4 regions of the Geomicrobium sp. JCM 19055 genome follow, and region 1 is predicted to be linked to each of the others. Evidence: riboswitches for the same ligand, from Rfam matches in the RefSeq annotation. Region 1 holds a riboswitch; each other region holds the start of a gene.
The links. A riboswitch is a leader RNA that binds a small molecule or an ion and turns the genes downstream of it on or off. The one in region 1 is predicted to bind S-adenosylmethionine.
Positions count from the first base shown of each region.

Region 2: it holds a riboswitch for S-adenosylmethionine, as region 1 does, so the genes downstream of both, metK (methionine adenosyltransferase) here and JCM19055_RS07010 (methionine biosynthesis PLP-dependent protein) in region 1, are expected to answer to the same signal.
Region 3: it holds a riboswitch for S-adenosylmethionine, as region 1 does, so the genes downstream of both, JCM19055_RS14935 (methionine ABC transporter ATP-binding protein) here and JCM19055_RS07010 (methionine biosynthesis PLP-dependent protein) in region 1, are expected to answer to the same signal.
Region 4: it holds a riboswitch for S-adenosylmethionine, as region 1 does, so the genes downstream of both, JCM19055_RS05940 (ABC transporter substrate-binding protein) here and JCM19055_RS07010 (methionine biosynthesis PLP-dependent protein) in region 1, are expected to answer to the same signal.

Region 1 is NZ_BAXL01000006.1:107,073-110,306, forward strand. It holds partial or broken gene JCM19055_RS07000 (asparaginase) at 1-248, shown strand, start outside; partial or broken gene JCM19055_RS28850 (PrsW family intramembrane metalloprotease) at 392-547, shown strand; gene JCM19055_RS28855 (PrsW family glutamic-type intramembrane protease) at 606-788, shown strand; gene JCM19055_RS27200 (hypothetical protein) at 921-1,085, shown strand; SAM riboswitch class I at 1,147-1,254, shown strand; gene JCM19055_RS07010 (methionine biosynthesis PLP-dependent protein) at 1,334-2,443, shown strand; partial or broken gene JCM19055_RS28860 (homocysteine S-methyltransferase family protein) at 2,580-3,234, shown strand, end outside.
Region 2 is NZ_BAXL01000017.1:94,650-97,883, reverse strand. It holds gene metK (methionine adenosyltransferase) at 1-1,170, opposite strand, end outside; SAM riboswitch class I at 1,343-1,454, opposite strand; gene JCM19055_RS15465 (DCC1-like thiol-disulfide oxidoreductase family protein) at 1,543-1,905, opposite strand; gene pckA (phosphoenolpyruvate carboxykinase (ATP)) at 2,083-3,234, shown strand, end outside.
Region 3 is NZ_BAXL01000017.1:2,763-5,996, forward strand. It holds gene JCM19055_RS24280 (TetR/AcrR family transcriptional regulator) at 1-130, shown strand, start outside; gene JCM19055_RS27500 (hypothetical protein) at 229-384, shown strand; gene JCM19055_RS14930 (MBL fold metallo-hydrolase) at 404-1,024, shown strand; SAM riboswitch class I at 1,106-1,217, shown strand; gene JCM19055_RS14935 (methionine ABC transporter ATP-binding protein) at 1,345-2,367, shown strand; gene JCM19055_RS14940 (methionine ABC transporter permease) at 2,360-3,028, shown strand; gene JCM19055_RS14945 (MetQ/NlpA family ABC transporter substrate-binding protein) at 3,047-3,234, shown strand, end outside.
Region 4 is NZ_BAXL01000005.1:89,262-92,495, reverse strand. It holds gene JCM19055_RS22955 (polysaccharide deacetylase family protein) at 1-392, opposite strand, end outside; gene JCM19055_RS22950 (hypothetical protein) at 386-595, opposite strand; SAM riboswitch class I at 790-893, shown strand; gene JCM19055_RS05940 (ABC transporter substrate-binding protein) at 983-2,362, shown strand; gene JCM19055_RS27145 (hypothetical protein) at 2,392-2,568, shown strand; gene JCM19055_RS05935 (hypothetical protein) at 2,952-3,146, shown strand.

The DNA of each region.
Region 1 (3,234 bases):
TGGGCGTGGCCAAGTTCCAAAAAAACTTTATGCCGAGCATTCGAGAGGCGAAGATCCCGATTGTCGTTACTACGAGTGCGGTTGAAGGCGAAGTGTATCCTTCTTATGAATATGAAGGTAGTACATATGACTTGTTGAATCATGACGTTATTCTTGGTAAAGACTATAGCAGTAAGAAAGCAAAGATCAAAATGTATGTATTACTCGCAACAGGACAAGATTCGCTTCAACAAGCGTTCGAGCGATGAATGTTCTAGCTTTACTTTCGCTAGCTTCAGCTCCAGCCTTTGCATTGCTTACGTATTTCTATTTGCGAAATGATTACGGTTCTGCGAATTGGAAAAATATTATCCGGTCGTTCGTGACGGGGATGTTAATTGTTTTTCCGATTATGGCAATTCAATTTGCACTAACTGAAGAAGGGGTGTTCACATCCCGTTTATCTGACGTATTTGTTAAGACGGCGTTCATCGAAGAGTTTTTTAAATGGTTCTTCTTACTCGTTACGATGTATCGTTTCAAAACGTGGAGTGTCAAGTACGATGGTATTGTGTACAGTGTCGCACTTTCGTTAGGGTTTGCAACGCTAGAGAACTTTTTTTTATTTGCTTTCAGAAGGCGTCCATACGGCATTTGGCAGGGCTCTTTTCCCTGTAAGTGGCCATGCGCTTTTCGGAGTGATTATGGGTCATTATTTAGGTAACGCACGTTATATGATTGATGGTAAGAAAAAAAATATGGTTAGTTTACGCATTGCTCGTCCCTATTTTCTTGCATGGAACCTTTAACCTTATGTTAACCTATACACAAGACTGGATGGTCGGCATTATTATTTTATTTATGATTTTCTTGTGGTGGTTAGGATTAAGTAAAGTAAAGAAAGCAAATGAAAATAGTAAATTTGTATAGGAGGTCGCTTCATGACGACAGAAACGAGGTACCGCATAGTCATACGATGCCCGAAATGTGGAGAAAAGTATATTCTTCGTGGAAGACAAAAAGCCGAAGGTGAATATGAAACAGGATTTAAACGATGCATTTGCGGGAACGAAGATGATCTCGTCATTGAAGCCACTGCTGAATAATTGTGACTTGAAAGATGGACGATGATGCGTTATCGTATAAGAACCAACTATACATTAAAATATCTTATCAAGAGAGACTGAGGGATTCGGACCGAAGACGTCTCAGCAACCAGCTCCAAATGGAGTCAGGTGCTACATCCTACGGACGTGATCGTCCGAGAGATAAGAGAACTATACACGTAAAGTGTCTTTTTCTATCTCTGAAGAAGGCACTTTTATTTATTTGTAAGGACTTGGAGGGATCAACAGTGGAGAAACAACCATTTACTACAGAAACGAAACTTGTACAAACGGGTAATCGAAGCGATGAACGCACAGGTGCCGTAAATGCACCAATCTATATGAGCACTGCCTATCGTCATTCAGGAGTTGGTGAGACGACAGGATATGATTATGCAAGAACAGGGAATCCTACTCGTGAAATTCTAGAAGATAGCATTGCAGACCTTGAAGGTGGAATTCGTGGGTTTGCCTGTAGTTCTGGGATGGCGGCAATTCAAGCAGTGTTGTCATTATTTGAGTCTGGTGATGAGATTGTCGCATCGTTAGATTTGTATGGTGGGACGTACCGTCTGTTTAATGAATATTGGCCAAAGTGGGGCGTTGGTGTCCAGTACGGGGACCCTCGTGATCTAGAAACGTTTGAAGCGTTAATCGGACCACAAACGAAAGCGTTGTTTATTGAAACCCCGACCAATCCACAAATGCAAGAGGCGGATATTTTAGAACTTTCTGATGTTGCAAAACGACATAATCTTTTGCTTATTGTAGACAATACATTTTACACGCCGCTCATTCAACAGCCACTAAAAGAAGGTGCACACATTGTCATTCATAGTGCTACGAAATATTTAGGCGGTCACAACGATTTAGTTGCAGGACTCATTGCGACGAATGACGAAACGATTGCTGAAAAGCTTTTTAATATCCAGAACGGAATAGGAATGACGCTCGGTGCTTTTGACTCCTGGCTGCTCGTTCGTGGGATGAAAACACTCGCACTACGCATGAAAAAACACGAAGAAAATGCACGAATTGTCTCGCAGTTCCTAGCAGAGCACAGTCTTGTCAAGGAAGTCCTTTATCCAGGGCGAGGAGGGATGTTGTCTTTTCGAGTCACATCAAGTGATCTCGTAGACCCGGTTCTTCGTAAGTTGCAACTTATTACATTCGCAGAGAGTCTCGGTGGGGTAGAAAGCTTAATGACGTATCCTGCAGTGCAAACGCATGCGGACGTTCCAAAAGAAGTACGACAACAAATTGGTATAGACGATTGCCTGATGAGGATGTCTTGTGGCATTGAAAATGCAGAAGATTTAATCGAGGATTTACGTCAAGCTTTTCAAGTAGAGAGATGATTGGAGGAGTTTAGATGAGCTTTTTAGAGAGGCTAAAGGAAACGGTCTTAATTGGTGACGGCGCAATGGAACATTGTTGTATAGCCGGGATATAACAGGATCAATTGAACAAGCAAACCTATACGCTCCAGAACTCGTGTATGAAGCTCATCTTGAGTATGTTCAAGCGGGTGCTGACATTATTCAAAGCAATACGTACGCTGCCAATCGCATTAAGTTAGACACGTACGGGCTTGATCTTCAAGTGGCAAAAATTAATAAAGAAGGAATGAAGCTAGCGAAAAAGGCAGCAGCTTTAAAACCGAACGTCTATGTGGCAGCTACAATCGGTGGAATTAAAGACGGTAGAACGAGCGATTGGACAGACGACCAAATTGATGAAACGGTGACTGAACAAATCGTTGCGCTGTTAAGTGAGAATCCAGATGTCGTTTTACTTGAAACGTACTACGATTTATATGAACTCATTCGCGCAGTTCGCATCGTCCGAAATCATCATCACTCAATCCCGATTATTGCCAATGTCTCGTTAGGGACATTGGTGTGTTGCACGGTGGCATTACGTTAACAGAAGCACTAAAGCGTCTTAAAAAAGAGGGAGCAAACGTAGTTGGCGTAAATTGCCGAATGGGTCCTGCTCAAACCATTACCTCATTAAAAGAAACTGAAATTCCAGAAGGTTTGTTTTTATCTGCGTATCCAAACGCAAGTTTGCCCGGAATTCGAGATGGCAGGCTCGTTTATCAATCGAATCCTAATTACTTTAAAGCACAAGCGTCCTCTTTTCGCGA
Region 2 (3,234 bases), on a different contig from region 1:
TAAATCAACATCTGTACGGCCAAAATGTCCGTAAGCTGCGGTTTGTTTGTAAATCGGAGTACGTAAGTCGAGCATTTTAATAATGCCTGCAGGTCGCAAGTCAAAATGACTTTCAACGAGCGTAAGCAATTCACTTTCACTTACTTTACCCGTACCAAACGTGTTAATCGAAATGGAGACAGGCTTTGCAACCCCAATCGCATAAGCCAATTGAACTTCACATTTCTCTGCAAGTCCAGCGGCTACGAGGTTCTTCGCAACGTAGCGTGCGGCATAGGAACCCGAACGGTCAACTTTTGTTGGATCCTTTCCAGAGAACGCGCCTCCACCGTGACGAGCAAATCCGCCGTACGTATCAACAATAATCTTTCGTCCAGTTAAACCTGCATCTCCTTGAGGTCCACCAATCACGAAGCGTCCTGTCGGATTAATAAAGAACTTCGTTTTTTCGTCGACCCACTTTTCTGGGACAATCGGTTCAATCACATGCTTTTGCAAGTCACGCTCAATTTGCTCAAGTGTTGCTTCTGGATGATGCTGTGTTGAGATAACAATCGTATCGATTCGTACTGGTTTGTCATCTTCATCATACTCAATTGTCACTTGCGTTTTACCATCAGGTCGTAAGTAATCTAATGTGCCGTCTTTACGGACCTTTGCTAATTGACGAGCAAGTCGATGTGACAATGAAATTGGCATAGGCATATATTCTTTCGTTTCATTGTCCGCATAACCAAACATTAACCCTTGATCGCCAGCACCGATCTCTTCAATTTCTTTGTCGGTCATTGCGCCTTCGCGAGCTTCGAGTGCTGCGTTAACACCTTGAGCAATATCAGGAGATTGCTCATCAATCGCGGTAAGGATTGAGCACGTTTCAGCATCTAAGCCATACTTCGCTCTCGTGTACCCGATTTCAGTTAACGTTTCACGAACGATCTTTTGAATATCGACGTATGTCGTTGTTGTAATTTCACCAGTTACTAAGATCATTCCGGTGTTGGCTACTGTTTCACATGCCACCCTTGCGTTTGGATCATGTCGTAAAATTTCATCTAAGATTGCATCAGACACTTGATCACAAATCTTGTCTGGATGGCCTTCTGTTACAGATTCTGACGTAAAAAGCGACGCCCATTTGCTTCCATGATTCTCCTCCTTATGAAACACTGTATTACTTTATATGTTTGAAGTGCCCTAGAGTGCGTGTATCGACTCAAAACACTTCATTTCCCTTTATGGCAAGGACCATAAAGAATATAAGGGCGAGTTGTATCGTATGATTTCATGAAAAAAAAGCCCTTCACCGATGAGGGAAGGGGCATTACCTTTCACCTTTCGCCTCTTATCTTGCAAAACAGATGATGTTTTGCCAGGTTGGCACCTTATCTGCATGACTACAGATGGTTGCTGGGTTTCACAGGGCCTGTCCCTCCACCTTCTCCTGATAAAAGCCTACCAAGTAAATATAACGGCAAACGCGAAGAATTGCAAATCTCGACAAGTGAATTAATCAAATCGTAGAATTTTCTGTTCTATTGACTAAGAAATGTCGATTTTGCATTGATCATGATTGCAATGTTGCCCAATGATTGGCCGATTTTCGGCAATCTTCCTATATAATCCTTTGCCAATCACGTTAAATGGTCTCATGTTTATGATGCGCATCGGGTACTTTAATAATGCGTGTTCTTCCAGTAGCCTAATAACGCCATCAAAACCACGATACACGTACGTCGAATTGATTAAAACATGCATTTCTTTCGTTAAATCAGTCGATTGAACAAACGGATATTGTTGTTCTAACTCAGGTTCATGCAGATCCACCCATTTAACATGGTTAAACTGGTCGTAGGTTTGGATCACACGCTTTGTTTTTTTGACAAATCGTACATTGTTGATCATAAAAGACGACACATGAGTCCATAGTTGATCACACCTTTTTTATAAAATCCACGTTAAACATGACACCTTTGTGAAATCGAAAAATAGTATAGACTATAAATCAAAATGTGTTATACTAATTTCAAATCAATTCAACACTTTCGTTCCGTGATTATTGTGAGAAGGAGTTTTGCTACTATGAGTACCGTATCTTTTGAGTCTGCACTGCAACACTTACTGAATGGAGATCACATTGAAACTGATCTTCCTGAATCGAGATTAGTGGAAAGAGCACTCTCACGAGGCGAAGGTGTACTAACAAAATCTGGCGCATTTGCAGCCACTACAGGTTTGTACACAGGTCGATCACCTAAAGATAAATTCATCGTTGATGAACCGTCTGTACACGATTCCATTGATTGGGGTGTCGTAAACGCTGCGGTTGATAAAGATGTATTCTCTAAACTATATCGTAAAGTGCTTCACTATTTAGGTCAACAGGATGCACTTTTTGTTACTAATGGATACGCAGGCAAAGACACCGACTATCGTCTTTCTCTTCGCGTTGTAAATGAATTTGCTTGGCACAACCTTTTTGCACGTCAATTATTCATTCGTCCTGAGGAGAATGAACGCCCTGCTGAAGAAGAGAACGGATTTACAATTGTCTCAGCACCAGGATTTAAAGCGGATCCTGAAGTGGACGGCACACGTTCTGAAGCATTTGTTCATATTTCGTTTGAAGAGCGAATCGTATTAATTGGTGGTACTGAGTATGCCGGCGAAATGAAGAAGTCCATCTTCTCTATTATGAACTACTTGTTACCTGCTCAAAACGTTTTACCGATGCACTGTTCTGCTAACACAGGCAAAGAAGGCGATGTTGCACTTTTCTTCGGTCTTTCTGGAACAGGGAAAACAACACTTTCTGCAGATCGTACGCGTTTTCTAATCGGTGACGATGAGCACGGTTGGTCTGATAACGGTGTATTTAACATTGAAGGTGGTTGCTACGCTAAAACCATTAACCTTTCTAAAGAAAAAGAACCAGACATTTACGATGCCATTCGCTTTGGCGCAGTGCTCGAGAATGTCGTTGTTGATGAAGAGAGTCGTAAACCAGATTATGATGATGGTTACTACACGGAGAACACACGTGCAGCTTATCCACTTGAGCACATCCAAAATGTACTCCCTCAAGGTGTTGCCGGTCATCCGAATACAATTATTTTCTTAACTGCTGATGCATTTGGTGTATTGCCACCAATCAGCCGTCTAACAAAAGAACAAGCAATGTACCACTTCTTAAGTGGGTATACGAGCAAGCTAGCAGGAACTGAGCGTGGTGTT
Region 3 (3,234 bases), on a different contig from region 1:
ACGTACAGTCGGTTTGGAAACGCTCGATCTAATTGCTGATATTGGGCCTTCAATGGTTTATTACCGAGCAGTTGTTACGAAGAAGCCGATTGATGAGCCATTTATCGAGCAAATTGTAAAAAAAAGATGATTATGCCCCTTCTCGTTAACGAGTAGTCGTGCTACAGAGGTTAACGGGTAGTTAGTTCACTATCTGAAATTTCAGTTTCAAGTCGGGAGTTGAAGCGTATGAACGTTCAAACGATTGAAGGTGTCACGATTGCTCACGTTGTACCAGAAAATAAAGGTAGGAAAATGACTCCGGTTTATTTGTTTGCTGTCGACAATATGCTCGTAGATACAGGACCCTCGAATATGTATCAAACGTTACGCCCTTTTTTTTGATTCGCAATCGTATGATTTTATTGCATTAACCCATAATCATGAAGATCATAGTGGAAATGTAGCCGTATTAGCTAATCAACGTGAGTTGCCTGTTTATGTACATGAACTCGGGTTGGAAGAATGCTTTCTAGAAACACCGTATCCGTATTATCGCCAGCTTGCATGGGGAGAGCGTAAACCCTTCCAACCGTCCAAGATGCCAGATCAACTCACTACATCTAACGCAACATGGGACGTAATTTTTACACCTGGACACGCAAAAGACCATATTAGCTTACTTGATGAGCAAACAGGGCGCCTGTTTACTGGGGATCTATTTGTCACACCGAAACCGAAAGTGATTATGGAAGCTGAATCAATCCCAGAAACGTTACGTTCTCTAAAGAAGTTGTTGAACTACGAATTCTCATCGATATTCTGTTGTCACTCCGGGTATCATATAAACGGGAAAGAAATGGTTAATAAGAAGATTGAGCATTTAGAAGCGCTTATAGCTCAAGTGCATGAGTTAACTGAACAAGGATATTCTATTGATGACATTGATCGGTCACTTTATCCGAAAACCTACCCAATCGAAACCGTCTCTGAAGGTCAATGGAGTTCTAGACATATCGTCTCGTCAATTGTAAAAGAACGATGATTTAGAACATAGGTGATAAATCATGAAAGATTTGTTGACAGGTAGAAAGCTGGGTGCTAAGATACAATCACAAACTGAATATCCTTATCTGGAGAGGTGGAGGGACTGGCCCTATGAAGCCCGGCAACCGGCAATTTTTATTGCAATGGTGCCAATTCCTGCAAGATTACGTGGTAATTTTGGGAGATGAGACGGGAATAGTGAGAATACAACCTTTCTGCTCATCATATTGAGTTGATGGGTTATTTTTTTATTTCGTTCAAAGTTTACTGAATAGATATGGATAGTAGGAAATAAGTTTAGAAAAGGAGGTGCAGCCCGTGATTCGAATTAATGATGTTTCTAAAGTTTTTAAGACGAAGGCTGCATCAATTAACGCCGTTCAAAACGTAGAACTTAACATTGAGCAAGGAGAGATCTTCGGCATTATCGGGTACAGTGGTGCTGGAAAAAGTACACTCATCCGTCTGTTGAATTTACTTGAAGTGCCAAGTAGTGGTTCTATAAAAATTGCCGATTACGACATGATGACGCTGAGAGGCAAAGAGTTAAGGAAAGCAAGGCAAGAAATCAGCATGATCTTTCAACATTTCAACTTGCTTTGGTCACGAACTGTACGACAAAACATTGCTTATCCTCTAGAAATTGCAGGAGTTTCAAGTGCAAAACGCAAAGAGCGTGTTGATGAGCTCATTAAGCTTGTCGGTTTAGAAGGTCGCGGTGATGCGTATCCGTCGCAATTAAGTGGTGGTCAAAAGCAACGAGTCGGGATTGCACGAGCTCTTGCGAATAATCCGAAGGTGTTGCTTTGTGACGAAGCAACGTCTGCACTTGATCCAAAAACGACGAGTCAAATCCTAGATCTCCTTTATGATATTAATCAAAAGCTAGGACTTACAATTGTTCTTATCACTCATGAAATGCACGTCATTCACAAAATTTGTGGTCGCGTGGCCGTGATGGAAGATGGAAAAGTCGTAGAACAAGGTGCTGTACTCGACGTATTTAGAAACCCATCAGAGGAGATCACGAGAGCATTTGTGAAACAAATTACAGAGAACGATGAGTCACTTGAAGTCATCGAAGATCAGTTGGATGATGCAAACGGGACAGTGGTGAAACTGACGTTTGTCGGTGAGCGAACAGAAAAACCGTTCGTTTCTGAGCTCATTCGTAATGTCGACATTGACGTCAATATTCTACAAGGTAACATTGCACGTACGAAAGATGGCAGTTATGGAACGTTATTTATTTCATTAGAAGGAAGCGAAGAAAAAGTTAAGGCAGCTCTCGCCTTCTTAGAGAATCATGAAGTACAGGCGGAGGTGATTACTCATGGATGAAGGCTTCCTTAGTAATGTGAATTGGGACAATATGCTTGAAGCAACGTGGGAAACGGTGTACATGAGTTCAATCGCAATTGTTTTCACGTTTATATTAGGAATAGCGTTAGGGTTATTATTGTTTTTAACGTCTAGAAATCAGCTCTGGTCTAATCCGGTAATTAACTGGTTTACCGCAGCTTTTGTGAATATCTTTCGCTCGATCCCATTTATCATCTTAATCATACTATTGATTCCATTTACAGTCGCAATCTTAAATACGATGCTTGGACCACAAGCAGCTCTTCCCGCATTGATTATTGGTGCAGCGCCTTTCTATGCGAGACTCGTCGAAATTGGACTTCGAGAAGTTGACAAGGGCGTCATTGAAGCAGCTCGGTCTATGGGAAGCAATCAATTTCAGATTATCTTTAAAGTGTTATTACCTGAATCAATGCCTGCGTTAATTTCTGGAATTACTGTTACATCAATCGCGCTTGTTGGCTACACAGCAATGGCAGGGGTTATTGGTGCAGGAGGACTAGGAGATCTAGCTTACCGTGATGGTTTCCAACGTAATAATGCAGAAGTAACGCTCGTAGCTACCGTAATTACGCTCATCATCGTGTTTATTTTCCAAGGAATTGGCGACGTGTTGACGAGAAAATTAGATAAACGATAAGAAGGGGAGAGAAGTAGAATGAAAAAGTTTTATACGGCAATTGCAGCAGGTTCACTTGTACTCGCATTAAGCGCTTGTGGAACGTCTGATGAGGAAAATGGTTCAGGCGCTGAAGGAGACGCGGATTCTGACGTTGAGACACCAGATGAAGATACGGATGAAGAAGCGACAAACGATGGTGAGAATGAACCACTCGTCGTAGGTGC
Region 4 (3,234 bases), on a different contig from region 1:
ATACTGCCAGCTGTTGTGTCAGCGATGACTCGTTCACTGACTTCATCAGCAGGAATCTCTTGCCAATCATTGGGGTCCACATCCCACCCAATCGCCACGTTGTTCATCTCTCCGAGCCGTACAACGTCTTCTTCTGAAATACTACCAAATGGTGGACGGAAGAGACGTGGTCGAAAACCGACGATATTCTCAATGACAGCATCTGCTTGATTAATTTCCTGTTCCATCTCATCAACAGTAAGGTCAGCGAGATTTGGATGGGAATAAGTATGATTGGCAATATCATGCCCTTCATCAACGATGCGTCTTACATAATCAGGGTTTGCTTCTGCTCGTTGCCCGAGTACGAAGAACGTTGCAGGTACATCAAATTCTTCTAATGCGTTCAGCACCGTGTCCGTGAACCGAGGATCAGTCCATCATCAAATGTAAGTGCGATCTGGTTTGATGCATCATTTCCTCGAACGAATACAAGTTCAGGATATTGATCAGCAAGTCCTGGCAACGAACCGACTTGTCTTGCGTCCATTGAATCAACAAATACCGAAAGAGCAATGAGTAATGTACAAAGAATACTAAGTGTAAATCGTTTCATCACGAGTATCATCCTTTCTTTTCCTTTCATAGTGTCACCGTGCAATGAAATTTCATACGAGAAAAAAAGTAGAGAAATAAGGCTAGTGTAAGTTTTGTCTTACATGTCTTTCAGAACATTGACTGTTTTTCTGAAAATAATGCTTGCATTAGCAAATAACCCATAGTAAAGTAACACTATCAACTACATATAGAATCTTATGAAGAGAGGTAGAGGGACTGGCCCTATGACACCTCAGCAACCCCACGTCAGTGGAAGGTGCTAATTCCATCAGAACGATTGTTCTGAGAGATAAGAACGGATACTACTCTCTTTTCTCTTAGAAAAGGGAGTTTTTTGTTCTTGTGAATTTCATATATTCTAATAACAACTAGAAGGTGGATGAACATGGATAAGAGTAAAGTGAAATTCGGATTGTTTGCGTCAGTTGCGGTCGTATTAGCCGCGTGTTCTTCAGAGCCAACAGATGAACTTAGCAATTCTGGCTCTAGTAATGAAGGTGAATCAGCAGGAGGAGACGAGCTTATTGTTGCCGTAGCCAATGATGCGATTAGTCTTGATCCTCATGGTTCAAATGATACTGCTTCAACACATATTCGAACGAATATTTATGATAAGCTCGTTAATCACGATGAGAACATCGAATTACAACCTGAGCTTGCTGAAAGTTTTGAACAGATTGATGATTTGACATGGGAATTCGTATTACGTGAAGATGTGACGTTTACCGATGGTGAACCATTTAATGCTGAAGCTGTAAAAATTAATCTAGAGCGTGTGATTGACCCTGAAGTTGCTTCACCAAAAGCATTTATGTACGACATGATTGATGAAATTGAAGTCGTTGATGAGTATACAGTTCATGTGACAACCGAGTATCCCTTTGCACCGTTTGCGATGAACCTCACTCATGACGGTGGAGGAATGATTAGTCCAAAGGCGATTGAAGAACACGATAATGGTGAACGCAACTTAGAGCTTGAACCAGTTGGGACTGGAAGCTTTCAGTTAGATGAATGGAACCAAGGTGAATCGGTGCGTCTCGTTCGCAACGATGAGTATTGGGGAGAGCTTCCTGAGATTGAAGCATCCACATACAAGATTGTTCCAGACCAGTCCACTCGAATTGCGATGTTAAACAATGATGAAGCACACGTCATTGACGAAATTGAGCCTGTCAATACATCACAAATTGAAACGATGGACCATGCTGATGTCGAGACGGTTGAAAGTACAAGATTGAACTTTATTATCTTAAATAATGATGTGGAACCGTTTGATCAAGTTGAAGTTCGCCAAGCGATTGCAAAAGCTGTTGATACAGAAACGATTGTAGAAGGTATTTATGAAGGATATGGTCGTGCGGCTGATGGCCCGGTTCCTCCTGGTGTCTTCGGTCATACGGAAGATTTAGATAAAAATGATTATGATCTTGAAGAAGCTCAAGAACTGCTTGCATCTGCAGGATATGAAGACGGGTTTAGTACGACGCTTTACGTGCGTGACAACGACCAAATCAACATTCAAACTGCGGAATACATTCAAGATCAACTTGGACAAATTGGAATTGATATTTCTATTGAACAGCGTGAGTGGAGTGCGCTTTTAAGTGCAATGGGTGAGGGAGAACACGAAATGGCGATTGCGGGTTGGACGACTGTGACTGGGGACGCTGACAATGCAACATACTCGGTTTTCCATTCTGATAACAAAGGTGCGAATGGGAACCGTTCGTTTTTGATCACGAAGAAGCAGATCGTCTGTTAGATGAGGCGCGAGAAGAAAGTGATCCTGAAGTGCGTGAACAATATTATGCTGAATTTCAACAAATCGTCTTAGATGAGTCACCGTTAGTGTTTATTGCCAATGATCCATTCCGTGTTGGTGTTCATGAGAATGTGGAAGGATTCATTCCATTGCCAATTGGTGTATTTGATATAAGTCAAGTTCGTCTTCAAACAGATCAATATTAAGATCATGCGAAGAACAAGGAGATCGTGTCCTTGTTCTTTTTTTATTGCTAAATCTGGCGAAAGTTTGGGGGAATGTGTGAATCGTGTTGGATAAAGGGGGGTTGTTATCAGAATGATGACACGGAGATTTCAAAAGGATTTCGCAAATGTGGTAAAGCCTATAGCATCTTCAAAAAACGTCAGAAAGGGTAGGCGATTTAAATTTCAGTTGCTATGATGTACTCAGCTAACAAGGAAAGCCAAGCCGTTAGCAATAACGATCCTCATAATATAGGAGTGTTAAACAATGAATAAGAAACTTCTTTACGGAGCTCTATCAGCAATTTTTTTCAGTAGGACTACTAGCAGCGTGCGGTGAAGAAGCACCAGAAGAAGATCCGGGCATGGACACTGAGGCTCCTGCTGAACCAGCACCTGGTGAAGAAGAGGATGGTCTTGAAGATGGTGGGCTAGAAGATGATGGACTTGAAGACGACGGTCTTGAAGATGAAGATCCATTAGGTGAAGAAGACGAAGATCCACTTGGTGAAGAAGATGAAGACCCACTTGGTGAAGACGACGAAGATGGCGACTTATAATAAATAGCGGACTCTACTGTCCAAAACAAGAAGCGCAAGGAAAATCATCCTAGATTTTCCTTGCGTTTTTTTATGTATCAAGTACTTA